Regions from separate parts of the Bacillus cereus group sp. RP37 genome, predicted to be linked through region 1. Evidence: predicted binding sites of a transcription regulator. Region 1 holds the regulator's gene; each other region holds the start of a gene.

Region 1 (11,104 bases):
ACCCCTTCATCCAAGGAGTAATTTTGGACGAGAATAGTTATGCTGTTCTCGTCACTTCCCTTTTATGTTAGTAAACGTTTTTATATATGATAGAAAATAGCCGTTATTTTTCTTCTCTCTATTAGTCATGTTAATATAGAGAAAGGAAAGGAACGGTTTTTTTCTGTGAAAAAAACCATTTCAAATTTGTATGGGGAGGTTTCTGATTTGGAAAAAAAAGTCGTATTAGTAGATGGTAATAATATCGCGTATCGTGCTTTCTTTGCACTACCGCTTTTAAATAACGACAAAGGTATACATACGAACGCAATTTACGGTTTTACAATGATGTTAATGAGAATATTAGAGGAAGAAAAACCGACGCATATGTTAGTAGCGTTTGATGCGGGTAAAACAACGTTCCGTCATAAAACGTATAGTGATTATAAAGGAGGACGTCAAAAGACTCCGCCTGAATTATCAGAACAATTCCCGTTTATTCGTGAGATGCTTGATGCATTCAATGTACCGCGTTATGAATTAGAAAATTATGAAGCGGATGACATTATGGGAACGTTAGCGAAAGAAGCGAGTGAACAAGGGGCAAATGTAAAAGTTATTTCAGGAGATAAGGATTTACTTCAACTGGTTTCTGATAACACGCTTGTATGTATTCCTCGAAAAGGGATTACAGAAGTGGATGAATATACGACGGAAGCTTTATTTGAGAAATACAGCTTATCACCAAAGCAAATTATCGATATGAAAGGTTTAATGGGAGACCAGTCAGATAATATTCCGGGTGTACCAGGAGTTGGTGAAAAAACTGCGATTAAATTGTTAACACAGTTTGGAACGGTTGAAGCAGTGTATGAAAATATAGATCAAGTGAGTGGGAAGAAATTAAAAGAAAAACTGGAAGCAAATAAAGACCAAGCTCTTATGAGTAAAGATCTTGCAACGATTATTACAGATGCACCAATTACTGTGCATGTGGATGATATGGAGTATAAAGGGTATGAAGCAAGTGATGTGATTCCAATGTTCGAGAATTTAGGATTTACATCTCTTTTAAATAAATTAGGTGTTACGCCAGAAGAAACGGCTCCAGCGGAATTAGATGATATTACATTTGATATTGTGGAAGAAGTTACAGAAGAAATGCTTCAGCAAGATAGTGCGCTTATTGTTGAAGTACAAGAAGATAACTATCATAAAGCAGATATTCAAGGTTTTGGTATTCAAAATGAAAACGGCTGTTACTTTATTCAGAAGGATATTGCATTTGCATCGGATGCTTTCAAAGCATGGCTTGCAAATGGAGAAATGAGAAAGCATACATTTGATGCGAAGCGTGCGATTGTTGCGCTTAAATGGAATGGGATAGATATGCAAGGGATTGACTTTGATCTATTAATCGCTGCTTATTTACTTGACCCGGCTGACACAGATAAAGATTTCCGTACTGTAGCGAAAATGAAAGAAACGCATGCTGTGAAATCGGATGAAGAAGTTTACGGAAAAGGCGCGAAGCGTGCTGTTCCAGAGTTAGAAGTAGTAGCGGAGCATGTAGCTCGTAAAGTGCATGTATTATATGATGTAAAGCAAACATTCGTTGAAGAGTTAGAAAAGAATGAGCAATATGAACTGTTTACAGAGTTAGAATTACCACTTGCACGTGTATTAGCTGATATGGAAGTAAAAGGTGTAAAAGTTGATACAGAGCGTCTTCGTAATATGGGAGAAGAACTTGCAGGTAGATTAAAGGAAATGGAACAGGAAATTTATAAGCTTGCAGGAACAGAATTTAATATTAATTCACCGAAGCAGCTTGGTGTTATTCTGTTTGAGAACTTAAACTTACCAGTTATTAAAAAGACGAAAACAGGTTATTCTACGTCAGCTGATGTACTAGAAAAGCTTATGGATCGCCATGAAATCATTCCAAACATTTTACATTATCGTCAATTAGGGAAACTAAATTCAACTTATATTGAAGGTTTATTAAAAGTTGTACATGAAGATTCATCTAAAATCCATACTCGTTTCAATCAAGTATTAACGCAAACGGGTCGATTAAGTTCAACGGATCCGAACTTACAAAATATCCCGATTCGATTAGAAGAAGGAAGAAAGATTCGTCAGGCATTTGTTCCATCAGAAGAAGGATGGATTATGTACGCGGCAGATTATTCACAAATTGAACTTCGCGTATTAGCTCATATTGCAAATGATAAAGGGCTAGTTGAAGCGTTCCAACATGATATGGATATTCATACGAAAACAGCGATGGATGTATTTGGCGTTGAAAAAGATGAAGTAACGTCGAATATGAGACGACAAGCGAAAGCTGTTAATTTCGGAATTGTGTATGGTATTAGTGATTATGGTCTTTCACAAAACTTAGGAATTACAAGAAAAGCAGCAGCGGAATTTATTGAAAAGTATTTAGAAAGTTTCCCTGGTGTACAAGAATACATGAGTGACATCGTAAAAGATGCGAAACAAAAAGGATATGTGGCTACATTATTAAATCGCCGCCGTTATATTCCGGAAATTACGAGTCGTAATTTCAATTTACGAAGCTTTGCTGAGCGTACGGCTATGAATACACCAATTCAAGGGACTGCGGCAGATATTATTAAAAAAGCGATGATTATTATGGCAGACCGTCTAGAAGAAGAAGGATTACAGGCGCGTCTACTTCTGCAAGTACACGATGAATTGATATTTGAAGCACCAAAAGAAGAGATTGAAAAATTAGAGAAGCTTGTACCAGAAGTAATGGAGCATGCGATTGAACTCGTAGTTCCGCTGAAAGTTGATTATTCTTACGGTCCAACTTGGTACGACGCAAAATAAGGAAGTGATGAAATGCCTGAATTACCAGAGGTTGAAAACGTCAGACGGACACTTGAAAATCTTGTGACAGGAAAAACAATTGAAGATGTCATTGTTACTTATCCGAAAATAGTAAAACGACCGGATGATGCAGAAATTTTTAAAGAAATGCTAAGAGGCGAGAAGATTGAAAGTATAAAGCGAAGAGGAAAGTTTTTGCTTTTATATGTAACGAATTATGTTATTGTTTCACACTTGCGTATGGAAGGTAAGTTTTTACTGCATCAAGAGGGTGAACCAATTGATAAGCATACGCACGTCCGTTTCTTATTTACAGATGGAACTGAATTACATTATAAAGATGTGAGAAAGTTTGGTACGATGCATCTCTTTAAGAAAGGTGAAGAGTTGAATCAAATGCCTCTTGCTGACTTAGGTCCGGAGCCGTTTGATGCTGAATTGACACCACAGTATTTACAAGAAAGATTGCAAAAGACGAATCGTAAAATAAAAGTCGTATTATTAGACCAGCGACTTTTAGTAGGGCTTGGAAATATATATGTAGATGAAGTTTTATTCCGTTCTCAAATTCATCCGGAACGAGAAGCTTCGTCTTTAACAGCAGAAGAAATTGAACGAATTTACGAGGCGACTGTTACAACGTTAGGTGAAGCAGTGAAGCGAGGCGGAAGTACAATTCGAACGTATATCAACTCGCAAGGGCAAATTGGTTCGTTCCAAGAACTTCTAAATGTATATGGAAAAAAGGGAGAACCGTGTGTAACTTGCGGTACGATATTAGAAAAAACAGTTGTTGGCGGAAGAGGAACGCATTACTGTCCAATTTGTCAGCCGAGAATATAGAAAAGAGATAACATCGGATAGGCATTTGTCATATACATACAGCAGGGCTATGTATAAGGGAGGAGCTTACCGATGTACCTTTATTTATCTCTTATTTTATTAGCTTTTACATTAAGCTTAGATAGCTGTAGTGTAGGGCTAACATATGGTTTAAGAAGCGTAAGAATTCCACTAAGATCAATTATAATTATCGGAATGTGTTCAGCGGCTGTTATGCTTGTTTCAATGGGAATTGGACATATGATCGCGAAAATATTTTCACCTGCTATCGCAACGCGTATCGGTGGGCTTGTTCTTATTGGAATTGGAATTTGGGTGTTATACCAATTTTTTCGAAGTGAAAAAAAAGAAGAACCGAAGCAAGAGGAGAAGGTTTGGAAATTAGAAATTGCTTCACTCGGGCTAGTGATTCAAATTTTACGGAAACCGACTGTTGCAGATTTTGATAAATCAGGCACCATTTCTGCAGGAGAAGCGTTACTTCTTGGTATCGCTCTTTCTATAGATTCGTTCGGTGCTGGAATTGGTGCATCTTTATTAGGGTATGCACCTGCTATGATGGCGATATTAGTTGCAGTGATGAGTTCTTTGTTTTTATTTATTGGAATGAAACTTGGAACGGTTTTATCAAATATGAAATGGTTACAAAAATTTACATTCCTGCCTGGGGTATTACTCATTATTATTGGAATTTGGAAAATGTAAGTATGGGCGTGGAACATTAGTTTCGCGCCTTTTATATTGTGAGGAGGATTATGATGACAGTAGTAATTGGATTAACGGGAGGCATTGCAAGTGGAAAAAGTACAGTGTCTCAAATGTTTCGTGAACTGAGTATACCAGTTATTGATGCAGATATTATTGCGCGAGAAGTTGTAGAACGAGGAAAACCAGCATATAACAAAATTGTAGAAGTGTTTGGAACGGAAGTATTACAAGAAGATGGAGAACTGGATCGTCCAAAATTAGGAAGTGTCGTTTTCTATAATGAAGAAAAACGATTGCAGTTAAACAAAATTGTTCATCCTGCAGTGCGTGAAGAAATGAATAGGCAAAAGGAAATGTACATAAAAGAAGGTGCGCAAGCGGTTGTTTTAGATATTCCTCTCTTATTTGAAAGTAAATTAACAAGTCTCGTTGACCGCGTTTTAGTTGTAGCAGTTAAGTCGCATACGCAATTAGAACGTTTAATGAAACGAAATAATTTTTCGGAAGAAGAAGCAACAGCTCGTATTCAATCTCAGATGCCATTAGAAGAAAAAGTGAAAAATGCAGATGAAGTGATAAATAATGATGGCACAATTATGGGAACGAAAACACAATTACAGGTGATTTTAAAGAATTGGAACATTATTGACTAAAAAATTGTGAAATTAATGAAAATGCTTAGTGACATATCCTCTTTTTGTGTTATACTATTATTGGCATTGGAGATAAATAGTATAACGCATTCAAGGGGGATAACATATTATGACTCGTGTGGCAATTAATGGATTTGGACGTATTGGGAGAATGGTATTTCGTCAGGCAATAAAAGAAAGCGCATTCGAAATTGTAGCAATCAATGCAAGCTATCCATCTGAAACGTTAGCACATTTAATTAAATATGATACAGTTCACGGCAAGTTTGACGGAACAGTAGAAGCATTTGAAGATCACTTATTAGTTGATGGGAAAATGATTCGCCTTTTAAACAACCGCGATCCAAAGGAATTGCCTTGGACAGATTTAGGTGTTGAAGTTGTAATTGAAGCAACTGGTAAATTTAATTCAAAAGAAAAAGCAATTCTTCATGTTGAAGCTGGAGCGAAAAAAGTTATTTTAACAGCGCCTGGTAAGAATGAAGATGTAACAATTGTAGTTGGTGTGAACGAAGACCAATTAGATATTACAAAACATACTGTTATTTCAAATGCATCTTGTACAACAAACTGTTTAGCGCCTGTTGTTAAGGTGTTAGATGAGCAGTTTGGCATTGAAAACGGTTTAATGACAACTGTTCACGCTTATACAAATGACCAAAAAAATATTGATAACCCACATAAAGATTTAAGAAGAGCACGTGCTTGCGGACAATCAATCATTCCGACAACGACAGGTGCCGCGAAAGCGCTTGCAAAAGTTCTTCCGCACTTAAACGGAAAACTTCATGGTATGGCACTTCGTGTACCAACACCAAACGTGTCTCTTGTTGACTTAGTAGTAGATGTAAAACGTGATGTGACAGTTGAAGCTATTAATGAAGCATTCAAAACTGTTGCAAACGGTGCGTTAAAAGGTATTGTAGAATTCAGTGAAGAACCTTTAGTATCTATTGACTTTAATACAAATACACACTCAGCTATTATTGATGGTTTATCTACAATGGTAATGGGTGATCGTAAAGTGAAAGTACTTGCTTGGTATGATAACGAGTGGGGCTACTCTCGTCGTGTTGTAGATCTTGTAACGCTAGTTGTTGAAGAATTAGCGAAACAAGAAAATGTGCAACATATTTAAGTGAATAAGGGAGAGGGCAAGGGAATATTTGCCCTCTTTTTTTATTTTTTTCTGAAAAGGAAAAAAATTATATAAGTATATTTTTGAAAGTGGACATACCACGAAACGTTGTGATTACTGTATTTGTGAATCGTTTATTTTTTTTAGGGAAAAGTAAAGAGGAAAATATGACAGAAAATCGAAAAAACTGTTGTTGCAAAATGAAAATAAACAAAGTATACTAACACTCGTAAACTTAAGAGCTGAGGTACGTAGTCACTACTTAAAGGGTTAGGACCTCTCTGGACTAACTTTCCCCCGTGGTAGTGGAGCAAGCCAAATTGCAAATTAGTTTTCAATTCGAACAGTTAGAATAAATTTACAAGGGGGAACTGTAGAATGGATACTATGGATACGATGGGTCGTCACGTGATCGCTGAACTTTGGGATTGCGATTTCGACAAGCTTAATGACATGCCGTATATTGAACAATTATTTGTGGATGCAGCACTAAGAGCTGGTGCTGAAGTGCGTGAGGTTGCTTTCCATAAATTTGCACCACAAGGTGTAAGTGGAGTAGTAATTATCTCGGAATCACATTTAACAATTCATAGCTTTCCGGAGCACGGTTACGCAAGTATTGATGTTTATACTTGTGGGGATCGTATTGATCCAAATGTTGCTGCAGAATATATTGCAGAAGGTTTAAACGCGAAAACGCGTGAGAGCATCGAGCTTCCTCGAGGCACTGGTAGCTTCGAAATTAAGCAGAGAGAAACAAAAGCTCTTTAAAAAAGAACATAATTGATTTAAAATGTAAAGAGGTGTATAATGCACCTCTTTTTTAGTTTATAAAAAAGGAAACATATAACGTACTCGTTAGTGAGATAAATTGAGCTCTTACGAATAAGTTATCACCCCATCTACCATCTTATTTTTAAAAACGAGATGTTAAAGTAATGTGCTGAAACTTAAAGTGGTAAGAGAGTTAGAATGAGTTATATAATACTGTATATATATTGTAGATGAAGTAAGTAGAGAAAAAATAAAGAGTATAGTGTAAAGGAGTGAATATATTGCGTTGTCCATCCTGTTCTCATAATGGTACAAGAGTGTTAGATTCGCGTCCGGTAGACGAGGGGCGCTCTATTCGAAGAAGGAGAGAGTGTGAAAGTTGTTTAAGTCGCTTTACGACATTTGAAAGAGTAGAAGAATCACCTCTTATCGTTGTAAAAAAAGAAGGCACACGAGAAGAGTTTAATAAAGAAAAGATTTTGCGCGGCTTAATTAAAGCGTGCGAAAAAAGACCAGTATCTTTAAGGCAATTAGAAGAAGTAACTCAAAGTGTGGAACGTGAACTTCGTAATTTAGGTATATCAGAAGTGAAAAGTGATATGATTGGTGAAATTGTTATGGAAGAACTGCGTGATATCGACGATGTTGCTTACGTACGTTTTGCTTCTGTATATCGCCAATTTAAAGATTTAAATGTATTTATTGAAGAATTAAAAGATATACTGCAAAAAGAAAGAGAATAGAAGCTGTATTTTATTCTCTTACATACCGTAAGTAATGAGATAAGAGAGCTAGAAGCGAAAGCTAATAGCTCTTTTTCGCTAAGAAATTATATAATGAAGATAGAACGAATGAAGTAGAGTATAGATTGGATGAGAGAAAGGAAAAGCAAGAATGGAAAAACAGTCATGGATGGAGCTATTGCCAATTGATCGTTATAAAGTAAGTGCGAAAGGGTTACTGCATAATTACGACCGAAAAGTATTAACGATGTTGTATCAGCCGTTAATAGGTAGTAGAGCTTTTAGCTTGTACATGACGCTATGGGGAGAGTTAGAGCAAGATCGTGTATTTGGAAAAGAGAATACACATCATTCCCTTATGGTGACCATGCAAATGCAGCTTCCTGAAATATATGAGGAACGAGTAAAGTTAGAGGCAATTGGGCTTTTAAAAGTATATATTAAGAAAGAAAAAGATATTCGAATGTTTATATACGAGCTGCAACCACCTTTATCTCCAAAGCAATTTTTTGATGATATTGTGTTAAGTATCTTTTTATACAATCGATTGAGCCGGACAAAATATAATCAAGTAAAGCAATATTTCTTAGAAGAAGAATTTGATTTTGCTTCTTATGAGAATGTTACGCGTTCTTTCAATGATGTGTTTGGTTCGTTTAATCCAGGACAGCTTGAGCATGCGCAAGAGGACCTTCGTATTCCAAAAACGACAGTGATGCCAAGTAACAAGAAGGGAGACGCTCCAAAAGTTTGGAATGATTTCTTTGATTTCTCCTTATTTGTAGATGGTTTGTCCGCTCTTGTCCCTAAAAAGGCGATTACAGATCAAGTGCGAGAATGTGTCATTACACTCGCTTACGTGTATGATGTAGATGTGTTATCGATGCAAAATATCGTTCTTGGTGCGGTGACAGAGATGCAGACAATTGATATCGAAAGGCTTAGAAAAGGAGCACGTGATTGGTATCAGTTCGAAAATGGTCAAGCGTTACCTGTATTAAGTGAAAGAGTACAGCCTCATGCTGCACGTGTGATGAAAGAGAAAGAGCCTTCTACACAAGAAGAGATGTTAATGCAACAGTTAGAGGAAATCTCACCAAAACAACTATTGAAAGAAATTTCTGGTGGTGCAGAGGCGACGAAGGCTGACTTGCAAATCGTTGAAGATGTAATGATCAATCAAAAGTTAACGCCAGGTGTTGTGAATGTACTTATTTATTACGTTATGCTACGCTCAGATATGAAACTTGCGAAAACGTATGTGGAGAAGATTGCTGGGCATTGGGCACGTAAAAAGGTCGGTACAGTAGCTGAAGCAATGGCGTTAGCGAAAGAAGAAAATCGTCAATATCAAGAATGGGCTGAGACGAAGAAAAAAGGCCGTACCTCGAGGAAAACAGTGCGAAAAGAAATGGTGCCAGATTGGCTGAAAGAAGAGCCGAAAGAACAAGAGAAAGAAACAGTGAAGAAAGATGTAAATAAGAAAAAAGATGCAAGTACGTTAGATGATGAACGAAAACGACTAGAAGAAGTGTTGAAAAAATATAAGCGTGATTAATAGAAGAGAATGAACGCTCTTTGAGGTGAGAAAATGGAGCATATTCAAAATTCATTTGCAAAGTTAATGGAAAATAAAAATTTTAAAAATAGATATGAAGTATTAAAGGCGGAAGTAATGGCACATCCGCGTGTGAAAGAATTTATAGACGAACATAAAGGTGAAGTAACAACTTCTATGATTGAGCGCAGCCTTGTGAAGTTATACGAATATATTGGACAAAGTGTAGGTTGTGCGGATTGTCCGGATCTAGGTTCGTGTAAAAACATGCTGCAAGGATATGAGCCAAAGCTCGTTATTCAAGGGAAGATGATTGATATTCAATACGATCGTTGCGTTAGAAAAGTAGCATATGACGAGAGAAAGAAATATGAAAAACTCGTTCAAAGTGTATATATGCCAACTGACATTTTACAAGCGACGATGGAAAACTTAGACCCTTCAGATTTAGATGCACGTATTGATGCAATTGGTGCAGCTAATGAATTTTTAAGTACATATGAACCTGGTAAAAAAGTGCAAGGTTTGTATTTGTACGGTAAATTTGGTGTAGGGAAAACGTATTTGTTAGGAGCAATTGCGAATGAGCTTGCTCAAAAGAAAATAAGTTCGATGCTCGTATACTTCCCTGAATTTCTACGTGAAATTAAAAGTTCGATTCAAGATAATTCGATTGGGGAAAAGATTGATGCAGTGAAACGCGTACAAGTTTTAATGTTAGATGATATTGGAGCAGAAGCGATGTCAAGCTTTGTGCGTGATGATGTGCTTGGCGCAATTTTGCAATTCCGTATGTTAGAAAACTTACCGACGTTCTTTACGTCTAACTTTGATTTCAAGGAATTGGAACATCATTTAACGTATACACAACGTGGTGAAGCAGAACAAATGAAAGCAGCACGTATTATGGAACGAATTAAATATTTAGCGAAACCAATTCCAATTGGCGGGAAAAACCGACGTCATAAGTAAAAGAGCAAGCTGAGAAGCTTGCTCTTTTTTCGTTTTGAACACTTTTCAGACTAGGTGAATTGTAAAACGAAAAGTTCTTATGGAAAATTCATTGTAGCTTGTATCATTTTTTTCTCCCTCCCTTAATATATATAAAATTAGCAAGCCATATCGAGTGGATTTTCTAGCGATAAGAACTGTAATTCTACTAAGAGTGAACTTCCACGGGACGGACTCTTATAGGATTTGTAACGTATAGATACAGTCCTTTAGAGCAGGGATAAAAGGGGGGACAAGAGTGATTGAAATTTGCTTCGAAGAAAAAAATGATGCTATGCATGTATATAGACAGCTACTGAAAAGAGCGGAACTGTTATATAAGGAAACGAGTGTATATTTACAGGAACAAAAGATTGTAATTCATATACCAGTATGTGAATCGAATTATATTGAAAAGATTTTATTGCCAGTAATGGTATATTTCATTGTGAATGTAAAGCAAAACGAGTGGATTTATACAATCTTAAAAGAAAAGTTTTTTTATGAAGAAGAGGAAGAGTGTCATCAAATATTGCATATGGCACAAGAGATATTAAAGGGAAGAAGAAAAGGGGTTGCTCGTGAATTAACACGTCATGCATTCGAATCATATATTAAGTCTTCTTTAAATAATTGGCTTTGTGATCCGCTTTCGTTCTCGTTTTCATCATATGTTCGTTTTCGTCTTCGTACATATAGGGAAATGGTAGCTAAGATTGCTGAAGTGGCGATTGATGAGTATAAGTTGGAACAAGAATATCAAATGTTTATTGAGACGCTCCGGCAACAAGTACGTAGCCGAAAATCACGGTTGTCCAGTGTGCATCTTATTTTTGATGAAAGTTTTATTTTCTAT
Region 2 (11,104 bases), 1.0 Mb from region 1:
TATTTCGTCAGGTGTGGATCCATATTTTGATGCCAAGCTATATACGCTATCACCGCTACGCACAGTTACAATTTGAATCATATGCTTGCCCCTTTCGGTAAAAGATTCACTGTTTTTATTTTATTTTTGATGTCACTGTATTATGATTAAATGTATGCAAGGTAGCAGAATTGAAAGAAGGGAAGAAACAGTTAGTGTATATCTACAAAAATATATAATTAGTGATAAAATATTTGTAGATGAAAAATTGTCGCCGGGGTAAAGTAGTTTCATGGGATGAAAAATATGAAAGTATATTCAATTGGTGATTTTGCAAAAAAGGCAGGTAGGATAGAACAAACTAATTGCCATCTTCAAGGGAAAATAAGCTAAGAAGATGGTTAAGGGGTTGCTGGAAAATGATGCTTGCGAAGAAAGTGAGAATCAAGCCGAATAAAGAACAAGAATTGCAACTTTGGAAATCTGTTGGTACGGCAAGATGGGCTTATAATTGGACACTGGCGAAGCAAGAAGAGAATTACAAGAATGGCGGAAAGTTCATATCAGACGTTTTTTTACGGAAAGAATTAACTGTATTAAAGCAGACTGAAGAATATGCTTGGTTGTACGATGTTTCAAATAATATAGCCAAACAAGCGATTAAAGATGCTTGTGAAGCATATAAGCGATTTTTCAAGGGACTGGCTGATAAACCACGATTCAAAAGCAGAAGGAAAGCAAACCTCTCTTTTTACAATGATAATGTCAAGTTAAAAGTAAAAGAAAAACAAGTTTTGATTGAGAAAGTTGGTTGGGTAAAAACATCCGAAAAGTTACCTGTAGGGGTTAAGTACTCTAATCCACGCATTAGCTTTGACGGTAAGTATTGGTATTTGTCTGTCGGTATTGAACAGGAGTTTACAAAAGAGAAGTTAACGGCTGTTTCGTTAGGAATAGATATTGGAATCAAAGAATTAGCATATTGTTCTGATGGGCAGAGGAAGAACAATATCAACAAAACAAAAATGGTAAGACAGGCAGAGAAACGCCTTCGTAGGTTGCAACGTCAAGTTTCTCGTAAATATGAAATGAATAAGGAGGGAAACCGTTTTGTCAAAACAAGCAACATTATAAAAATCGAGAAAGAGATACGACAACTACATAGAAGGTTATCAAATATCAGAAAGAATCATCTTCATCAATCCACGAGCGAAATTGTGAAAACCAAGCCATTTCGCATTGTGATGGAGACGTTGCATATGAACGGTCTGCTGAAGAATAGACACCTAGCTAAAGCGATTGCGAAGCAGTGTTTATATGAGTTCAAAAGACAAATTCAATACAAGTGTGAAAAATATGGTATTGAATTTGTAGAAGCTGATACATGGTATCCTTCTTCAAAAATGTGTTCCAGTTGTGGAAGCATCAACAAAGAACTAAAACTTTCTGACCGTGTATACAAATGCACTTGTGGTCACGAAATGGATAGGGATTTAAATGCGGCTATCAATTTGTCACGGTATGAATTAGCCAGTTAACATCTAAAAAAGTTACGGCTAATATGTAGGATTCGTTGTATCCGAATTTACGCCCTCGGAGTGTTACATCAAACGAAAGTAGCTTCTGTGAAATCGGACACGTAGAACAGGGAAATAAACAAAATTTATAGATTTTTATAAGTTTATGGCAACGGCGAATACATATGTTTGTAGCAGAACATGAAGTTGAAATCCGTTATGCGGAAACAGATCAAATGGGTGTTGTTTACCATTCAAATTATTTGGTGTGGCTTGAACTAGGTCGCACGAAACTTATACAAGATTTAGGATTTTCATATGTTGAAATGGAGAGAGAGGGAATTATTTCTCCTGTGTTAGACTTGCAAATTTCATATCGTAAAGCGATGCGTTACGGAGAAAAAGCGATCGTAAAAACATGGGTTGATACAGTGAGCCCACTTCGCGTTGTGTATGGATATGAAATTTATAATGGTGATGGAGAACTTTGTATTACTGCAAGTACGACGAATATTTGTGCGAAAAAAGAAGGTTTCCGCCCTGTATCATTTAAAAAGTTATATCCTGAGTGGTATGCGAAATATGAGGAAATTAAGAAAAAATAAAAAAAGTGTGGCAGAAGCCACGCTTTTTTTATTTTTCATAATTAAATTGAGGGAAATCATCACCGTCGTTAAGTGTAACAGATAAATTATGTCCATCGAAGAACCACTCATCATCGCCTTCAATAAAGAAGTTAATACCTTCTTCTTGAGTCTGAACAGCAGGATGTGCAGGATCATCTTTACGAATACCTAAAGAAAGTCCTTTTTGTACAGTACTGCAACCGCCGTATTGTACGAAAAGGCGTAGTGTTTCACCCGATTGTAAGTTTAATTCGTTTTTATACCATTGTGCTGCTTCTTTTGTTACGGAAAGATTCATGTATAGTTCCTCCAAATTATGTTGCTTTTTCTTTAGTATAAAAAATAACGCAAAAAGACGCTATTAATATGCTTCACGTTTTCTTTTTGCGTTATGTGGGTTACGATCTTATTTTTGCTTTTTTGAAAAGTTTGCTTTCGGTTCAGTTTTATTTATAATTCGTCCAATATTTGCACGGTGTTTATAAATAACCATACCTGCTAATAAACACATCGCAATAATGAAGATTTTATCCCCGCTAACAATTGATGCGATAACGGCAACGACAGCTGTTACCATAGAAGAAAGTGATACGTATCTTGTTGTAAATAAAAGGCTGAAAAAGACAACAGCTAATATTGCAAAAACAACTGGTGAGTAGCATAATAGCACGCCAGCAGAAGTTGCAACTGCTTTACCACCACGGAATTTCGCGAAAATCGGATACACATGTCCAAGAACAGCTGCTAACCCGAACCAGAGTGGGTGAACGTCTAACCCGAAAATAATCGGTAGACTTGTTGCTAATGTACCTTTTAAAATGTCAGCAATTGTAACGATAAAACCTGCTTTTTTCCCTAGTGTGCGGAATGTATTTGTTCCGCCTAAATTACCGCTGCCATGCTCACGAATGTCGATTCCATAACCGATTTTTCCAACGACTAGTGCAAATGGAATCGAGCCAAGTAAGTAGGAAACGATAAATAAAAGATATGTAGTAACCATAAGTTCAGTCTCCTTTATTCAAATGTGTTGATAAAGGGTAAAAAGAGTTTTTCCCGTATATTGTACCATACATTTGTAAAGAGCACATTTCTTTTTTGTAAATGAAAAATTCATTATTTCGTGAAAAAAATTTCACAGGAATGTTACATTTCTCACAGAAACAACAAGACTATATGTAGTAACATTTTAATCACAAGACAACAACATATTGGTGGAGGGTTATAAATGTTACAACAAAATACACGTGGAGAAGAATTAATGAAAGTTTTCGAGACAATTGTCCACGGCAATGAACAAGATTTAATGCAAGAAAATGCAAATGTAGATGGCCGCTCTCCAATGGGAGTAATGGGAACGTTCGCATCAGAGAGTGCGAAATATTATGCAGTTGAAAATTTATTGTCAGATCAAGTGAAAAAAGCGATAAATCAAAATATATTATATCCACATGACTTAGATTTTTATGCGACAGGAACGACGACTTGTTCACAAATTCCATTAGCGCAAATGCTTGCTAATGGTTTTCATACTGGACATGGACATATGAGACAACCGCAAGACATTAAAAGTGCGTTGGCTCTTTCGTCTATTATTTTTCAAGCGAATCAAAATATGCAGCACGGTGGTCAATCGTTTGCACTATTTGATATTGATTTAGCTCCGTATGTGAGAAAAACAGTAGAGAGACATAAGAAACGATTACAGTCATATCCGCTTACGAAAGAACAAATAGAAGAATTTGCATGGAAAGAAACGGAAAATGATGCGTATCAGGCGTGTGAGGCTTTCGTTCATAATTCAAATAGTATGCACAGTAGGGGCGGGGGACAAGTACCGTTTATTTCTATTAATTATGGAACAGACACATCAAAAGAGGGACGATTACTAGTTAGACAGCTTTTAAAAGCGACACAAGCTGGTCTTGGTAAAGGGGAAACACCAATTTTTCCTATTCAAATTTTTAAAATGAAAAAAGGTGTGAACTTTGAAGAATCTGATCCGAACTATGATTTATTTGAATTAGCGTTAGAGACAACGGCTGAACGATTATTCCCTAATTTTTCATTTTTAGATGCGCCATTTAATGCAGTGCATTATGATGGACGACCGGAAAGTGAAGTATGTTACATGGGATGCCGTACCCGTGTTATGTCTAACATACATGGAGAAGAAACAGCGATTGGAAGAGGCAATTTATCATTTACGTCTATCAACTTAGTGAAATTAGCATTAATTAGTGGTTCAAAAGAAGCATTTTTTGAAGCATTAAATTATTACTTAGATTTAGGAATTAAGCAATTATTAGAGAGATTTGAGTATCAATGTACGAAGCGAGCGAGAGATTTTCGATTTCTCTATTCACAAGGTGTATGGCGTGGTGGGGAAAAGTTACAGCCTGAAGATTCTGTAGCATCCATTTTAAAACAAGGGACGTTAAGTCTTGGTTTTATCGGTCTTGCGGAGTGTTTAGTAGCTTTAACAGGAAAGCATCATGGAGAAGATGAAGAAGCATGGAAACTTGGGTATGAAATTATTTCCTTTATGAGAGAGAGAATGGATAAAGCGACAGAAGAATATGAACTGAATTTCTCAGTAATTGCAACTCCTGCAGAAGGGTTATCAGGGAAGTTTGTGAAAAAAGATAGGGAAGAATTTGGTGTGATTAGCGGTATAACGAACCATAATTATTATACGAATTCATTCCATATTCCAGTTTACTATAACATTCAAGCGATAAAAAAAATTCGTTTAGAAGGGCCTTTTCACGCTCTATGTAACGGAGGCCATATTACGTATATTGAGCTAGACGGAGCAGCTATGCATAACAAAAAAGCATTAAAGCAAATTGTACAAGCGATGGCAGAGAATGGCGTTGGATACGGTTCAATTAATCATCCGGTTGACCGTTGTAAGTGCTGCAGTTATCACGGAGTTATCGGAAATGAATGCCCAAGCTGCGGAAATGGAGACGAGGCTAATATAGAAAGAATCCGCCGTATAACAGGTTATCTTGTAGGGGATATGTCGAAGTGGAATAGTGCGAAACGTAGTGAAGAGATGGATCGGGTGAAGCATAAATGAAAGTGATGAACATCATTCATGATAGTGTAGTCGATGGGGAAGGGTTGCGGACAGTCGTGTTTTTTGCGGGCTGTCCGCATCGTTGTTTCGGTTGCCATAATCCGGAATCGTGGAATATTTGTAATGGAACTGAAATGACAGTAGAAGAAATTGTGAACGAGATTGCAAGTAATCCATTAACTGATGTAACATTTTCAGGTGGAGATCCATTTTTCCAAGCTGCTGAAGTGAAAAAAGTAGCAAAAGCTGTGAAAGACTTGAAAAAAAATCTATGGATGTATACAGGTTATACGTTAGAAGAGATACAGAGTTCTCAAAATAATGATATGATAGAGTTGTTACATTATGGGGATGTTTTAGTCGATGGAAGATTTGAAATCGAGAAAAAAGATTTAACACTTCCATTTCGCGGAAGCTCCAATCAACGTATTATTCGATTGAAAGAGTAAAAAGGCGGGATAGATGATATGAATAAAACAGTATTACTTGTTGAAGATGAAAGAAGACTACGTGAAATCGTTAGTGATTATTTTCGTAATGAAGGCTTTGAAGTAATCGAAGCAGAAGACGGAAAAATAGCGTTAGAATTATTTGCAGAGCATGAAATTGATTTAATTATGTTAGATATTATGTTACCAGAAATAGATGGATGGTCTGTTTGTAGACGAATTAGAAAAGAATCAGCAGTACCAATTATTATGCTAACAGCCCGTTCGGATGAGGATGATACATTACTAGGGTTCGAATTAGGTGCAGATGAATATGTAACAAAGCCTTTCAGTCCGAAAGTGTTAGTAGCTCGCGCGAAGACGTTATTGAAACGTGCGGATGGTGTGGTAGGAGTAGCGGAAGAAAATGCTATGTCTTTAGCGGGAATAGAAGTAAATCGTTTGTCTAGAACTGTTTTAGTCGATGGAGAAGAAATTATATTGACACATAAGGAATTTGAACTTCTTGTTTATTTAATGGAGAACAAAGGAATTGTGTTGTCACGTCAACATTTATTAGATCAGTTATGGGGATATGATTACTACGGTGATGACCGAACGGTTGATACTCATATTAAAAAACTGCGAAATAAGCTAGGAGATAAAGCGAAGCATATCGGTACTGTTATTCGAGTGGGTTACAAATTTGAAGAATAACCTTTAAATTACTATGCACTTTGGCTTTGGGATATAGCGAATTTATACTCTCTTTTGTAGGTGGAATGTACAAAAAATACTTTTCTTGTCTACAATGATAGATAAGAGTATTTTTTTAATTGGATTTCACGATGAGTTCACAAGAAGGACACAGGCTGTGACTATACTGAAAGTACGAATTCACCAGAGAGGGGAAATAAAACATGGGATATTACGACGGACCGAATTTAAATGAAGAGCATAGCGAAACGAGAGAAATGAAAAAATCTGGTAGTAAAAAAGGATATTTTTTCACAGGTTTAGTTGGAGCAGTAGTCGGGGCTGTCACAATTAGTTTTGCGGCACCATATATGCCATGGGCTCAAAATAATGGAGCGGCTGTATCATCATTCAGTTCGGATTCAAAAGTTGAAGGTACTGTAGTTCCTGTGGTCAATAAAGCAAAAAATGAAACTGATTTACCTGGTATGATTGAAGGCGCGAAAGATGTTGTTGTAGGTGTTATTAATATGCAACAAAGTATAGACCCGTTTGCAATGCAACCGACAGGCCAAGAACAACAAGCTGGATCAGGATCAGGTGTTATTTATAAAAAAGCGGGAAATAAAGCATATATTGTAACAAACAACCATGTAGTAGATGGCGCAAATAAACTCGCTGTAAAACTAAGTGATGGTAAAAAGGTAGATGCAAAACTAGTAGGGAAAGATCCTTGGTTAGATTTAGCTGTTGTTGAAATTGATGGGGCTAATGTAAATAAAGTTGCCACTTTAGGTGACTCAAGTAAACTTCGTGCGGGTGAAAAAGCAATTGCAATCGGTAACCCACTAGGGTTTGATGGAAGTGTAACGGAAGGTATTATTAGTAGCAAAGAACGTGAAATTCCAGTAGATATTGATGGCGATAAGCGTGCAGATTGGAATGCTCAAGTTATTCAAACAGATGCAGCGATTAACCCTGGTAATAGTGGTGGTGCGTTATTTAATCAAAACGGTGAAATAATTGGGATTAACTCAAGTAAAATTGCACAACAAGAAGTTGAAGGAATTGGATTTGCTATTCCAATTAATATTGCAAAGCCAGTTATTGAATCACTTGAAAAAGACGGAGTGGTGAAACGTCCAGCTCTTGGAGTAGGTGTCGTTTCATTAGAAGATGTGCAAGCTTATGCAGTAAATCAATTGAAAGTACCGAAAGAAGTAACAAACGGCGTTGTATTAGGTAAAATTTACCCAATATCACCTGCAGAAAAAGCTGGTTTAGAGCAATATGATATTGTAGTATCATTAGATGATCAAAAAGTAGAAAATTCACTTCAATTCCGTAAATATTTATATGAAAAGAAAAAAGTAGGTGAGAAAGTAGAAGTTACATTCTATCGTAACGGTCAAAAAATGACGAAAACAGCTACTTTAGCAGATAACTCAGCTACAAAGAATCAATAATCGGAATAAAAGAAAGTCTCTTTCATGTTGAAAGAGACTTTCTTTATCGGCTATACTAAAGGAATAGGAGGGATAAATTATGACAATTGAAAACCCAACTCGTACGGAAATTGGTGAAGTATTAAAGAAAAGCAAAACGATTGCAGTTGTTGGATTATCGGATAAACCAGAACGTACATCGTATATGGTTTCAAAAGCAATGCAAGATGCTGGGTACCGCATTATTCCAGTAAACCCAACAGTAGATGAGGTGCTTGGAGAAAAAGCGTTTTCTTCACTAAAGGATATTAAGGAACATGTTGACATTGTAAATGTATTCCGCCGTTCAGAATTTTTAATGGATGTTGCAAAAGAGTTTGTTGAGATTGATGCAGATGTTTTTTGGGCACAATTAGGAGTACAAGATGAAGATACATATAAACTTTTGAAAGAAAAAGGCTATACTGTAATAATGGATCGTTGTATTAAAGTAGAACATGCGATGACAAAATAGTATAGATTTAAAGGTAGAAAGATTGATTCAGCCCTTAGTATAAGAGAGTAGGGCCGATGAACGAGGTGTTCATCATGAGATTTTTTAAAGGCTGTTTTTGGGGATTGTTACTTGTTATCCCATTTTGGATATTGATCATTTGGATCATAATAAAGGTTTGGAATATGTAATCTTGGCATACATATCCATTTCTCGTTGACAAACGATTATTTTTCTGAAATAGTAGCCTAGAGGAATCCTTGTGAAAAAACAAGGATTTTTCTATTGAAAATGGTATATAAAAGAGATAAGATAACTTGCCAAAACTATAGTCGAGGCGTTATTCTATAATAGAAACATATGTTCTGATTTGATTAGGAAAGGGGCAAGGAGTTTGGCAAAGCATCAGTTCCAATATAATGAAGATGCAATTCAAGTGTTAGAAGGACTTGAAGCCGTTCGAAAACGCCCGGGTATGTATATCGGGAGCACGGACAGCCGTGGATTGCATCATTTAGTATATGAAATAGTAGATAACTCCGTTGACGAAGCGTTAGCGGGATTTGGCGACGAAATTTCTGTCGTAATACATAAAGATAATAGTATTAGCGTTATAGATAAAGGGCGAGGAATGCCTACGGGAATGCATAAACTTGGAAAACCTACACCTGAAGTTATTTTAACTGTACTTCATGCCGGTGGTAAGTTTGGGCAAGGTGGTTACAAAACGAGTGGTGGTTTGCACGGTGTTGGGGCATCAGTTGTAAACGCCTTATCAGAATGGTTAGTCGTAACGATTAAGCGTGACGGAAATATTTATGAACAACGCTTTGAAAATGGTGGTATTCCTGTAACGACGCTTGAGAAAATCGGAAAGACGAAAGAATCTGGTACGACAATGCATTTTAAACCAGATACAACTATCTTCAGTACAACAAATTACAATTATGAAACATTATGTGAGAGATTACGTGAATCTGCATTCTTATTAAAAGGAATGAAAATCTCAATAAAAGATGAACGTAATGATTTAGAGGATGTCTTTCATTATGAAACAGGAATTGAAGCTTTCGTTTCATACTTAAACGAAGAAAAAGATTCGATTCATCCAGTTGTATACTTCACTGGTGAACAAAACGGAATTGAAGCAGAGTTAGCATTCCAGTTTAACGATGGCTATTCAGAAAACATTCTTTCGTTTGTAAATAACGTACGTACAAAAGATGGAGGAACACACGAAGCTGGATTTAAAACAGCAATGACGCGTGTGTTCAATGAGTATGCTCGTAAAGTATCGTTATTAAAAGAAAAAGATAAAAACTTAGAAGGTACAGATATTCGTGAAGGGGTAGCGGCTATCGTTTCTGTACGTGTACCAGAAGAAGTACTTCAGTTTGAAGGCCAAACGAAAGGGAAACTAGGTACAAGTGAAGCTCGTTCTTCAATTGATGCAATTGTATCTGAGCATTTAGCTTACTTTTTAGAAGAAAATCCAGATGTTGCTATACTTCTTGTGAGAAAAGCAGTTAAAGCAGCGCAGGCACGTGAGGCTGCTCGTAAAGCGAGAGAAGAAGCACGTACTGGTAAAAAGAAAAAGAAATCAGAAGGTACATTAAGTGGTAAGTTAACACCTGCACAATCACGTAACCCACAGAAAAATGAACTGTATCTAGTAGAGGGTGACTCTGCCGGTGGTTCTGCGAAACAAGGTCGAGACCGACGTTTCCAAGCGGTATTACCGTTACGTGGTAAAGTAATCAATACAGAAAAAGCAAAACTAGCTGATATCTTTAAAAATGAAGAGATTAATACAATCATTTACGCTATTGGCGGTGGTGTAGGGAATGAATTCGCTGTTGAAGATATTAACTACGATAAAGTTGTAATTATGACCGATGCCGATACAGATGGTGCGCATATTCAAGTATTGTTACTAACGTTCTTCTACAGGTATATGAAACCACTTATCGAAGCTGGCAAAGTATTTATTGCACTCCCACCTTTATACAAAGTAAGTAAAGGAAAAGGTAAGAGTGAAGTGATTGAGTATGCATGGTCTGATGAAGAATTAGATGGTGTAACGAAAAAAGTCGGTAAAGGCTATATGTTGCAGCGTTATAAAGGACTTGGCGAAATGAATGCCGATCAATTATGGGAAACAACGATGAACCCTGAAACACGTACGTTAATTCGTGTGAAAATTGACGATGCATCAAGAGCTGAGCGCCGAGTTACGACATTGATGGGTGATAAGGTAGAACCTCGTCGTAAATGGATTGAACGAAATGTACAATTTGGCATGCAAGAAGAAGGAAATATTTTAGAAAATGAAATGATTATGGAGACGGAGGTGGAATAACATGCAAGCAGAGAAGTTTCATGACCTCCCGCTTGAAGACGTGTTAGGTGACCGCTTTGCACGTTATAGTAAATATATTATTCAAGACCGCGCACTTCCAGATGCGCGTGACGGTTTAAAACCGGTACAAAGACGTATTTTATATTCTATGTATGTAGAAGGAAATGTACATGATAAAGCGTTTCGTAAATCAGCTAAAACGGTTGGTAATGTTATCGGTAACTACCATCCGCACGGTGATTCCTCTGTATATGAGGCGATGGTACGTTTAAGTCAAACTTGGAAAGTACGTAATGTTTTAGTTGAAATGCATGGTAATAATGGTAGTGTTGATGGCGATCCAGCAGCGGCAATGCGTTATACAGAAGCGCGTTTATCACCAATCGCATCTGAGTTATTACGTGATCTTGATAAAGAAACAGTAGAATTTGTGTCAAACTTCGATGATACGAGTGAAGAACCAGTTGTATTACCGG
Region 3 (11,104 bases), 3.2 Mb from region 1:
TGAATAGGCACGTGTATTTTCTAAATTAACAAGTAATGCGATTTTTTTATGCTCCTTTTCAGTTGCATGGATTTCAGCAGCTTTAATTAACTTAGAACCGATGCCTTTTCCGCCATATGCACTTGAAACTGATAATGTATCAATGTAATATTCATCAATCTCAGCTTCTTTTTCTAACGTAATCGATTCATCTTTATGTAATTTTCTTAAGTGACGTACAATTGGTGCATCAAGCCTTGTTGCTTCACTACCGTGATAAGCGACAATAATTCCGACCGCACTCCCGTCTTGTTCATATACAAAACAGTTTTCATAGCTCAGTCGATTACTCTCTTTTGAGAACCATGTTTCAAGTCCTAGTAATACTTCTGTCTCAACAGTGCTACCTGTGATTTTTTCAGCAATTTCGTGCAGAGCGTTATACAATAAAGGAGCTATTGCCTTTGCATCTGTCTTTTTTGCTTTCCGAATCATAGTATCCCTCCTAGTTCTATTTATATATTGTAGCATAGTGGTATGGAACTTTGCATAATTGAATGTCGAAATGTTTGATATAGAGAAGTAGCTATGTTAGTATATGATATTTAGTGGACATATAGTAAAGTGATATCGTTTGCGAAATAATGAAAATGCAATGAAGGTATAGCACCTGGATAATTTTACAGTTGTTGACCTATAGAATATACGATAAAATAAAATATTGCATAGAGGTGAAATACATGGATGAACAATTAGCAAATACAATTTTGGATCAGCTGAAAAATGGTGAAATAAAGGAGTATGTTGCAACGAAAGATGTATTTTATACGTTTAGGAAAGTTGTAGTAAGTCGAGAAGATTTTAAACATATTATAGGGAACGCGCAGCGCGGCGGGCAAGTAATTTATACATATTCAGAAACGCCACGTTCGTAACTAGAAGAATATAGGGGGGAGAATTATGGGCGATTTTAAACAAGGTATATTACCACATTGGGATTATATGTGGAAAGATAGAGCCGGCAATAGATTTATGGGGATGGTCATGTATCCAGAGAAACGAAAGTGTTCGGCAAAAATGCTTCAGAAAATAAAAAGAGCATATGAAGAGGCTTTAGAAATTAAAGTAACTGTACAAGTTCAACATACATATCAGTACGTAGAAGGAATGATTGTATACTTTGATGAAGAGGCACCTGTATGTACAATGATTGATAAAGATGAAAATCCACATCATATATTTGTAAAAGATATTTTGCGTATTGAGCACTCTGAATAATCTTTTCGTAAATAAGTTGAATTTCCATAATAATAATCTTTTTCTGTAATAATTATCTTTTAGTATGTAACGCGAACCGAAAGTATATGTATAATATTTAATAAAGTAAAATTGATAAATGTAATCGTTTTTTAGAACAGATTATCGTTTCATGTCTGTTCTTTTTTGCGTGATGCTGGAGAAATATATTACTCCAGCATTTGCCGTTTTATGACAAAATATATTGGTAACTTTTTTAAAAATAAGGTTAAATTCGTTGACAACTTTTTTGAAAAGCACTTTATTGACATGAGTTTTAGAATGTTGTTTCATAGTCATTGTATTGAAAAAATCGACTGTCTTGTCGAAAAGTAAAAGTTAAAAAAAGAAAGAATTTATACATATATCTTGTGTCTTATTTTGAAACGTAATACAATATATAGAGAAATCAAGAACAACATATAGAGAATATAGATTGGAGAGGGAGGGGTCGGAAATGTTAGTTGCATATGATTCTATGACAGGAAACGTGAAGCGTTTCATCCACAAATTAAATATGCCGGCCGTTCAAATTGATGAAGATCTAGTAATAGATGAAGACTTTATTCTTATTACGTATACAACAGGTTTTGGCAATGTACCAGAACGTGTTTTAGACTTTTTAGAGCGCAATAATGGAAAATTAAAAGGCGTATCTGCAAGCGGCAATCGTAACTGGGGAGACATGTTCGGTGCAAGTGCTGACAAAATTTCTACTAAATATGAAGTGCCTATTGTATCAAAATTTGAGTTATCTGGAACAAATAACGATGTAGAATATTTTAAGGAAAGGGTGCGGGAGATTGCGACACATTGAACTGAATAATGAAATCACGCAAATGCAGGACGGTTTTTATCAGCTTCATAAGGATAAAGAGGCATTAGAAGTCTTTATGGAAGAAGCTAGAGAGAATACCGTTTCTTTTAATAGCGTGGCAGAGCGAATGGAGTATATGAAAGAACATGATTACTATTACAACGTTCTGGACGAGTATAGCTTGGAGGAAGTAGAAGAGGTATATAACATCGCTTATGGTGAAAACTTCGAGTTCCAATCTTATATGGCAGCATCTAAGTTTTACAAAGATTATGCGTTAAAAACGAATGATCAAAAACAATACTTAGAAAGCTATGAAGATCGTGTAGCAATTGTGTCATTATACTTAGGACGCGGTGATGTTGCGAAGGCAAAACACTTCGCAAGCATGATTGTAAAACAAAACTACCAACCAGCGACACCAACCTTTTTAAATGCGGGAAGAAGCAGAAGAGGAGAAATGGTGTCTTGTTTCTTGTTAGAGATGGATGATAGCTTAAATTCAATCGGCTTTAACATTAATACAGCAATGCAATTATCGAAAATTGGCGGTGGAGTAGCTTTAAACTTATCTAAGCTACGCGCACGCGGTGAGCAAATTAAAGGTATCGACAACGCTGCAAGTGGTGTAGTACCTGTTATGAAATTACTTGAAGATTCGTTTTCATATGCGAATCAGCTTGGCCAACGAAAAGGTGCCGGCGCAGTATACTTAAACATTTTTCATTGGGATATTATTGAATTCTTGGATTAATTGGTAGTCCCTCTACGCAGTAATGTGTATGAGAAAACCTTGTGAACCTAACCAATAGGGTGTCGCAGTAGCGGCTAACGGTATCAGTTGAATAAGGGGTAAAAGAAAAAGAACCCGCGAAGAAGCTGACTAAGAGAGCCTACGGTCCATGTACATGGATAGCAGGTAATACCGTGCCAAGCTTGAAAGAAATGTTACTTGGGTGAAGTGGAATCTTATATTCACCGGAGGCGAGATTCCATGAACTGTGGAATTTATTTGATAATTAATAAGGAAAATAGGAAGTTTTATATTGGTAGTTCTAATAATTTTAAAGTACGATTTAAAACTCATAGAAATCAATTGAATGCTAATCGGCATCATAGTAAACATTTACAAGCAGCCTGGAATTTATATGGTGAGAATAAATTTGAGTTTAAAGGGATAATCGAGTTACCAGATGATAAGAACATTCTTCATAAGATAGAGCAAAGTTTACTAAGTCAATATTATGGGAAACAGTATTGCTACAACGGACATCCCATCGCTAGAGGTGGGGCGTTGAGTGGGGAAAAGAACCATATGTATGGGAAAACTCACTCAAAGGAAGTAAAAAAATTTCTTTCTGAAATTAATACTGGTCCTAATAATTATTGGTATGATAAACCTCAACATATGGAGAATATGAGATCTAAGATTACTAAACGATTTCACGGTAGAAAACATACTGATGAAACAAAAGAAAAAATGTCTAGGTCTCGTAAAGGTAAAAAACATACAAAAGAAACATGTATGAAGATAAGTAAAGCTCAAAAAAACCAATATAATTCTGGAAGAGAAAAACAAAAAGAGCCAATTGTTATAAATGACATTTACTATGAGTCTTTAGCGGAAGCCGGCCGAGCGTTTAATGTGCCTGCTAATACGATAAAATATAGAGTACTATCCAATAACTTTCCTAATTATCAATACTTTCAAGAAGGTGTAGAGACTATCGAACGCACGTCATTAGACGAAAGCTAGTAGAGTAGGCTGGAAATAGGTACCAGTCGAAGTGCAAGGCAACCAGTTACAGGTTGATGATATAGTCCAACCTTCATAGAAATATGAAGACGAGTTGACCAAAAAAATAAATGCTGATGAGAAGAGCCGTATTCAGTCTCTATCAATCGGAATTATCGTGCCAAGTAAGTTCTTTGAGCTAGCTGAGAAAAACGAACCTTTCCATGTTTTCGCGCCTTATACGGTGTATAAAGAATACGGAAAGCATTTAGATGATATTGATATCGATGAAATGTACGATGAATTAATGAGCAATCCGAAAGTGAAGAAGAAGCCGCTAGATATTAGTGCACGTGATATGCTTATTAAAATCGCTATGATTCAGCTTGAGTCTGGTTACCCATACTTAATGTTTAAATCAAATGCAAATAATCAACATCCATTGAAGGATATTGGAACTGTGAAGATGTCGAACTTATGTACAGAAATCTTCCAGCTTCAAGAAACTTCTGAAATAAATGATTATGGTACAGATGATATTATCCGTCGTGATATTAACTGTAATTTAGGATCGTTAAATATCGTGAATGTAATGGAAAATAAAGAAATTCGTGAAGCCGTTCATGCGGGAATGGAAGCTTTAACAGCTGTTTCTGATATGACGATCATTCCGAATGCACCAACTGTGAAAAAAGCAAATGATGAGCTTCATTCAGTTGGACTTGGCGCAATGAACTTACACGGATATTTATCAAAAAACAAAATCGCATATGAAAGTGCAGAAGCGAAAGAGTTCGCTCGTACATTCTTTATGATGTTAAATTACTACTCTATTGAGAAAAGTATGGAAATCGCTAAAGAAAAAGGCGAAACATTTAAAGACTTCGATAAGTCTGATTATGCGAACGGCACATACTTTGAAAAGTATGAAACGACAGATTACAGCCCAGTAACTGAAAAAGTTCAGCAATTATTTGAAGGAATTCATATTCCAACAAAAGAAGATTGGACAAGTTTAAAAGAGCAAGTGAAGAAGAATGGATTATATAATTCCTACCGTCTTGCTATTGCTCCAACACAATCTATCAGTTACGTTCAAAATGCAACTTCAAGCGTAATGCCGATCGTAAGTCAAATTGAATCAAGAACGTATGCGAATGCAACAACATATTATCCAATGCCGTATTTATCAAAAGATACGTTCTGGTACTATAAATCTTCTTACGATATGAATCAGTTTAAATTAATTGATTTAATCGCAGAAATCCAAGAACATATTGACCAAGGAATTAGTACAATTCTTTACGTTAATAGTGATATTTCAACACGTGAATTAGCACGTTACTACATCTATGCACATAAAAAAGGCTTAAAGAGTCTGTATTATACGAGAACACGTAAGTTAAGCGTGGAAGAGTGCGTAGCTTGTACCGTTTAATATAAAAAGTGAGACATCATGAGCAGGGTTTTCTGAACCCTGCTCATGCTTAGTTATCAATTTTTCATGTTTATTTAGAGAAGGGGCGATTGAATGCGTGCGGTAAACTGGAACAAAAAAGAAGATGATTTTAGTTTAATGTTTTGGAAGCAAAACATCGCTCAGTTTTGGACAGAAGAAGAAATCGCAGTGTCTTCTGACAAAAATACTTGGGCACAATTATCAAAAGAAGAGCAGGTTGCTTATAAGCGTGTATTAGGTGGTTTAACACTTTTAGATACGAAACAAGGTGGCGAAGGGATGCCACTTGTACTTGTTCATCTTGAAAATTTACAAGCGAAAAGTGTATTAGCTTTCATGGGAGCTATGGAAGAAGTACATGCGAAGAGTTACAGTCATATTTTCACAACGTTAGCTACTGAAGAAGAAATTGATGATATTTTTGAATGGGTAGACAATCATCCGTTACTTGAGAAAAAGGCTGGCATTATCACGAGTTACTATCGTCGTTTATTAAAGCCTGAAGTAGCGAAAAAAGAATTATACATGGCAATGGTAGCCAGTGTGTTCTTAGAAAGTTACTTATTCTATAGTGGTTTCTTCTATCCACTTTACTTAGCAGGTCAAGGTAAATTGACGGCAAGTGGCGAAATTATTAACTTAATAATTCGTGATGAATCAATTCACGGCGTATTCGTCGGTATTTTAGCACAACAAATCTTCGCAGAACTTTCTGCAGAAGATCAACAAGAAGTGCAAAAAGAAACACAAGAGTTATTAATGGAACTATATGAAATTGAAATGGCATACACAGAAGAAATTTACACTTCTATCGGTCTAGTAGAGGATGTAAATCGTTTCGTTCGTTACAATGCGAATAAAGGACTTATGAACTTAGGACTTGAGCCGAAGTTTGAAGAAGAAGAAATTAACCCAATCGTTTTAAATGGTTTACGTACAGATACGAAAAACCATGATTTCTTCTCTGTAAAAGGAAATGGTTACGTAAAAGCGACGAACGTTGAAAAGTTATCGGATGATGACTTCGCGTTTAATTTTTAATATATAATCATAAAGAAAAGCTGTCTTATTCATTGATAAGACAGCTTTTCTTTATGGTTTTGTTTACATAACACTATTATTTTTGTATAGCGATTTCTGTTGAAAAAGTTCTATCCGGCTAATGGATAGAACTTTTTTGTAATTAAATGGGTATTTACAATCTTTTTGTATCAGTGTATTATTTAACTAGTACACCGATACAAAAGGAGGGAAGAAATGAAAATAGAGTTTTCTCCAAATACACCAATTTACATTCAGGTAATGGAATACATAAAAAAAGAAATCGTAACAGGACATTTATTGCCTGGTGATAAAATTCCCTCTGTACGTGAATTAGCGAGTGAATTACAAGTAAATCCAAATACGATTCAGCGTACATTTCAAGAGCTAGAACGGGATGGGGTTGTTGTAACGCGTAGAGGAATGGGACGATATGTAACGAATGAAGGGGAGAAAATTATGGAGCTGCGAAAAGAGATGGCGAAAGAATTGCTTCATTCTTTTATAGATGGAATGGACAATTTAGGTTTTTCAGAAGAAGAAATTCTTACAATCCTTCGTTCTTCATTACATGAGAAGAGGGAGGAGAGCGAATGACAGCGTTATTAAAAATAGAAAACTTATGGAAGAGATACGGATTAAAAGCAGTGATTCGTGAATTAAACATAGAGATTACGGAAGGGAAAATTATAGGGCTTGTTGGAGATAATGGGAGCGGAAAAACGACGTTATTGAAAATGATTGCCGGTCTGCAGCATCCTTCCGAAGGGAGTATTACAATCGCTGGTAAAAAGGTCGGATTAGAAACGAAAGAAATTGTTTCTTTTATGTCGGATAAACCAGTATTTGATGATTGGATGACGGTAAAAGATTCTTTATTTTTCTATCGAGATTTTTATAAAGACTTCGACATTCAAAAAGCGGTAGATACGATTGCGGAATTTAAAATACCGTTAGAAGAAAAAATTACAGCTTTATCAAAAGGTATGGTTGAAAAGCTACAAATTATTTTAACGTTTTCTCGGAAAGCGAAGTTATACGTACTAGATGAACCACTGGGCGGAATTGATCTTGTTTCTAGAGAACACGTACTGGAACTTATTTTACAGTTTTATCGTGAAGATTGTACCATTTTAATTGCAACACATTTAATTGGTGAAGTGGAAAACATTTTTGACGAAGTAATCTTTTTAAAAGATGGTGAAAGTGTACTTCATGAAAATGTAGAGGAGTTACGCTTCCAACGAGGAAAAGCTGTTACGGATTTGTTTAAGGAGGTGTTTAGTAGATGAAGGCCAGTTTAATATATATGTACAATGCGAATAAAAAACAAATTTTTATTTCGTTATTGTCATTCATATTTATTGTAGCTGTCGCTTTTGTGAGTATGGGGAATTATATTAAACAAGAATCAGGAGAAGTAAGGCAAATGATTACAATTGCTTTAGTATTCTTAGTTTATTTAATTTTTGCGGTATTAGTATTTCTGCAGGCGATGTCTGCGTTTGGGAAAATGACTGAAAGTAAATTATTTCGGTTAACACCGATATCTGGTAAAAAAATTGTTTTAGCAGTATTGTCATATGCAGCAATTTGCTTAATGTGTTTTGAATTAATAGGTGCTATATTTTTCTATAGTATTTCGATGAAAGTAATAAAAGGTACAGAACTCCATGAATTGTTATTCACCGAAACTACACTTACACTAGATATGGTAAAGCAGTTATTTAGTAGCGTGTTATATGTATTTAATTTATCAAGTATATTGTTAGTTTTACTTTTTACAGTAGCTGGTGTGAAAGTATTTTCTTTGAAAAAGAAAAAAATGGAGTACGTAATTATTTTCTTCCTATTTTTACTAGTAACGAAAGTAATCAATCTGATATATGAAATGCTGGGCCGAATTGCGCCTATACCTACTTTTATTAAAAAATTAGTTTATATAGATGAATCAGCGGATATGAATCTCATACTATATCCAGAAAGACTTATGAATTTATATAGTCTTACTTTTTCAATCGGTATATTTGTTCTACTTGTATATATAACAGGTCGCATAATCGATAAAAAACTAGAAGTCTAAAGGAGGAATCGACATTGGGAAACGTAGTAGTAAAGTTAGAGAATGTTCGAAAAAAGATTGGTGGAACGGAAATTATCCGCGGTTTATCATTTGAAGTTCGCGAAGGGGAAGTGTACGGGTTCCTTGGACCGAACGGTAGTGGTAAAACGACGACAATTCGTATGATGACAGGTCTTATATCAATGACAGAGGGCGATATTACAATTTGTGGTCATAGTATTCGCATGGAGCGTGAAAAGGCGCTAGAGCAAATTGGAGCGATTGTAGAAAATCCTGAACTATATGATTATATGACTGGAATGCAAAACTTAAAGCATTTTGCGAATATGGCAATTACACCAATTAGTAAAGAGCGCATTGCTGAGATTGTAAAGCTTGTTGAATTAGAGCATGCGATTCATAAAAAGGTGAAAACATATTCACTTGGTATGAAACAACGTTTAGGAATTGCACAGGCATTACTTCATCAGCCAAAAATCTTAATTTTAGATGAGCCGACAAATGGATTAGATCCAGCTGGTATTCGCCAAATTCGTGATTATTTACAACGTTTAGCGAAAGAAGAGAATATTGCTGTAATCGTATCAAGTCACTTATTAAGTGAAATTGAACTCATGTGTGATCGCGTCGTTATTATTAAACAAGGTGAGTTTGTGCAAGAGTACAACTTACATGAACAAGCGAAACATGATGAGACAGTAGTTGTAGCGTTTGAAGTAGATCAAGTACAGAAAGCAAATGAAATCATTAAAGGTAAGACGCAAGGAAATGTAATTGCAGTATCTGTAATGAAAGAAGAAATCCCACAACTTGTAAAAAAACTTGTAAATGACGATGTGCTTGTATACGGAGTTACTGTTCAAAATAAAACGTTAGAGGATGAGTTCTTAGCGATTACAGGGGGAGTGAAAGCGTAATGTTTAAATTAATTCAAAATGAATTTTTAAAGTTACATGCGAAAAAAGGTATGTATATTTTAATTGGTGTCATTGCAGTATTGGAGATTTTGGGAGTTTTAGCGATGATGAAATGGGGAGACGGAAGTGAATTTAAAGGATCATATTTAGATTTTGCAAGTTCAGAGATTGGTTTAATTACTTTGTTTGCAACAATTTTTGGAATTACGATTGCTTCTCGTATGATTACTGATGAGTTCCAAAAAGGTACAATTAAGCAGTTATTAATCCGTCCAAGAAAAAGAATGACAGTTTTATTCTCTAAATATATTACAGTGTTACTTACTATAGTATGTATCATATTTGCTAGCACGTTAATTGCAATGATTATTGGCGGAATTGTAATGGATGGTAGTAAAACAGAATTAACGTTAGGAATCGTAATGAAATCTACTTTATATCAAGTACTTTCACCGTTCTTCTTTGCGACGCTTGCATTTTTCTTAGCAAACGTATTTAGAAAATCTGTATTACCATTAATTATTACGATGTTCCTCTTCTTTTTACAAGGACCAATTAATATGGTATTAATGATGTTTGCAAAAGGTGTAGCGAAGTTTGTAGTATTCTTCCATTTGGATTTAAGAGCTTACGACAGCAATAAATTAATTAGTGGCGGAGTAGAACCTACATTTACAGAATTTACATTTACAACTTCATTATTACTTGTAGCTGCATACTTTGTTGTATTGCTTGTAGCATCGAGTGCATTATTCCAAAAACGTGATGTATTATAATAAAAGAAATCCCCGCGTGTAGAAACGGGGATTTTTTATTACATAACTTTCTCGTAGATTTCAACTGAAAGAAAAGTGATACGGTATTTTAAATAAAATTACTATATATGTTGTTCAAAAGTATTTGAGAAAAATAGGAAGAATTTCAACTATATTCATATTATAATTTAATTATCCGACTATTTACTTTTATTATCTTTGGGGGTGTTCTATATGCACTATGCATTTTCACGTATAAGACTACGTAGCTTTTTTGGATGGATGATTATAGGGGTGTTCCTTACGATGATCCCATTAGGTCTATCAAATGTTTCTGAGAATACGATGGAGGTTATTTCACAAATAACATTATTTTTTGTATTTCCGTTATTTTGGTTATACGTAAAAACAAATAAAAATAATGTTGTATTTAACAGTTTTTTTGATAAGCCAGGACGTTTACCGTGGGGATTAATTGTATTAGCAACGATAATGGGAATGATTTTTTCAGTTGGTATATCTCATATTCAATTTTACATATTAGCACATACGTTACCGAATTTCTTAGTTACTATGTTAGAAGACGGAAATGTTATTAACACGAGTAACATATATATGACGATATTTACTTTCATTTCAGCATGTGTATTAGCACCTATTATGGAAGAGGTTATTTTTAGGGGATTCTTTTTACAGCGAATGGCTTATAAATGGGGAATTAAAAAAGCTGTCATTATATCTTCCATTATTTTTGGTTTAGGACATTTTGATGTTATTGGTGCATTTATGTTTGGTGTTGTGATGTGTCTTTTATACATAAAGACGAAAAATATATGGACGAATATCGCTGTACACGCTCTGAATAATTTGATTGCAACAAGTATGCAATTTGTCGGTGGAGAAGAAAGTACTGCAATTTCAATTCCTGAATTACAAGCGCAAAGTAATTTATGGATCGGTATTGGTCTTACAGTTGTTGGGTTGCTTTGGTTAATTCCTTACGTTTGGAAACAATGGCATAC

The links. The regulator NrdR, encoded in region 1, represses ribonucleotide reductase genes. The targets are predictions, from matches to a motif close to AACACNATATATNGTGTT.
Region 2: QCI44_RS09910 (anaerobic ribonucleoside triphosphate reductase) is a predicted target of NrdR. The motif match lies at 3,291-3,308, and genes of this name have one in related genera.
Region 3: nrdI (class Ib ribonucleoside-diphosphate reductase assembly flavoprotein NrdI) is a predicted target of NrdR. The motif match lies at 1,666-1,683, and genes of this name have one in related genera.

The regions. Positions count from the first base shown of each region.
Region 1 is NZ_JARVHP010000001.1:859,186-870,289, forward strand. It holds gene polA (DNA polymerase I) at 208-2,841, shown strand; gene mutM (DNA-formamidopyrimidine glycosylase) at 2,854-3,684, shown strand; gene ytaF (sporulation membrane protein YtaF) at 3,757-4,389, shown strand; gene coaE (dephospho-CoA kinase) at 4,443-5,045, shown strand; gene QCI44_RS04595 (glyceraldehyde-3-phosphate dehydrogenase) at 5,155-6,183, shown strand; gene speD (adenosylmethionine decarboxylase) at 6,571-6,954, shown strand; gene nrdR (transcriptional regulator NrdR) at 7,239-7,700, shown strand; gene QCI44_RS04610 (replication initiation and membrane attachment family protein) at 7,852-9,258, shown strand; gene dnaI (primosomal protein DnaI) at 9,292-10,230, shown strand; gene ytxC (putative sporulation protein YtxC) at 10,508-11,104, shown strand, end outside.
Region 2 is NZ_JARVHP010000001.1:1,864,136-1,875,239, forward strand. It holds gene QCI44_RS09885 (glycoside hydrolase family 18 protein) at 1-81, opposite strand, end outside; gene QCI44_RS09890 (RNA-guided endonuclease InsQ/TnpB family protein) at 399-1,517, shown strand; gene QCI44_RS09895 (acyl-CoA thioesterase) at 1,682-2,101, shown strand; gene QCI44_RS09900 (HesB/YadR/YfhF family protein) at 2,130-2,420, opposite strand; gene plsY (glycerol-3-phosphate 1-O-acyltransferase PlsY) at 2,529-3,125, opposite strand; gene QCI44_RS09910 (anaerobic ribonucleoside triphosphate reductase) at 3,351-5,207, shown strand; gene nrdG (anaerobic ribonucleoside-triphosphate reductase activating protein) at 5,204-5,656, shown strand; gene QCI44_RS09920 (response regulator transcription factor) at 5,675-6,352, shown strand; gene QCI44_RS09925 (S1C family serine protease) at 6,556-7,797, shown strand; gene QCI44_RS09930 (CoA-binding protein) at 7,877-8,290, shown strand; gene parE (DNA topoisomerase IV subunit B) at 8,664-10,628, shown strand; gene parC (DNA topoisomerase IV subunit A) at 10,630-11,104, shown strand, end outside.
Region 3 is NZ_JARVHP010000001.1:4,034,048-4,045,151, reverse strand. It holds gene QCI44_RS21360 (GNAT family N-acetyltransferase) at 1-474, opposite strand, end outside; gene QCI44_RS21355 (hypothetical protein) at 720-914, shown strand; gene QCI44_RS21350 (hypothetical protein) at 940-1,257, shown strand; gene nrdI (class Ib ribonucleoside-diphosphate reductase assembly flavoprotein NrdI) at 1,733-2,092, shown strand; partial or broken gene QCI44_RS21340 (ribonucleotide reductase N-terminal alpha domain-containing protein) at 2,079-2,843, shown strand; gene QCI44_RS21335 (group I intron GIY-YIG endonuclease) at 3,087-3,848, shown strand; partial or broken gene QCI44_RS21330 (ribonucleoside-diphosphate reductase subunit alpha) at 3,946-5,265, shown strand; gene nrdF (class 1b ribonucleoside-diphosphate reductase subunit beta) at 5,359-6,327, shown strand; gene QCI44_RS21320 (GntR family transcriptional regulator) at 6,544-6,924, shown strand; gene QCI44_RS21315 (ABC transporter ATP-binding protein) at 6,921-7,619, shown strand; gene QCI44_RS21310 (hypothetical protein) at 7,616-8,410, shown strand; gene QCI44_RS21305 (ABC transporter ATP-binding protein) at 8,425-9,327, shown strand; gene QCI44_RS21300 (ABC transporter permease) at 9,327-10,103, shown strand; gene QCI44_RS21295 (CPBP family intramembrane glutamic endopeptidase) at 10,317-11,104, shown strand, end outside.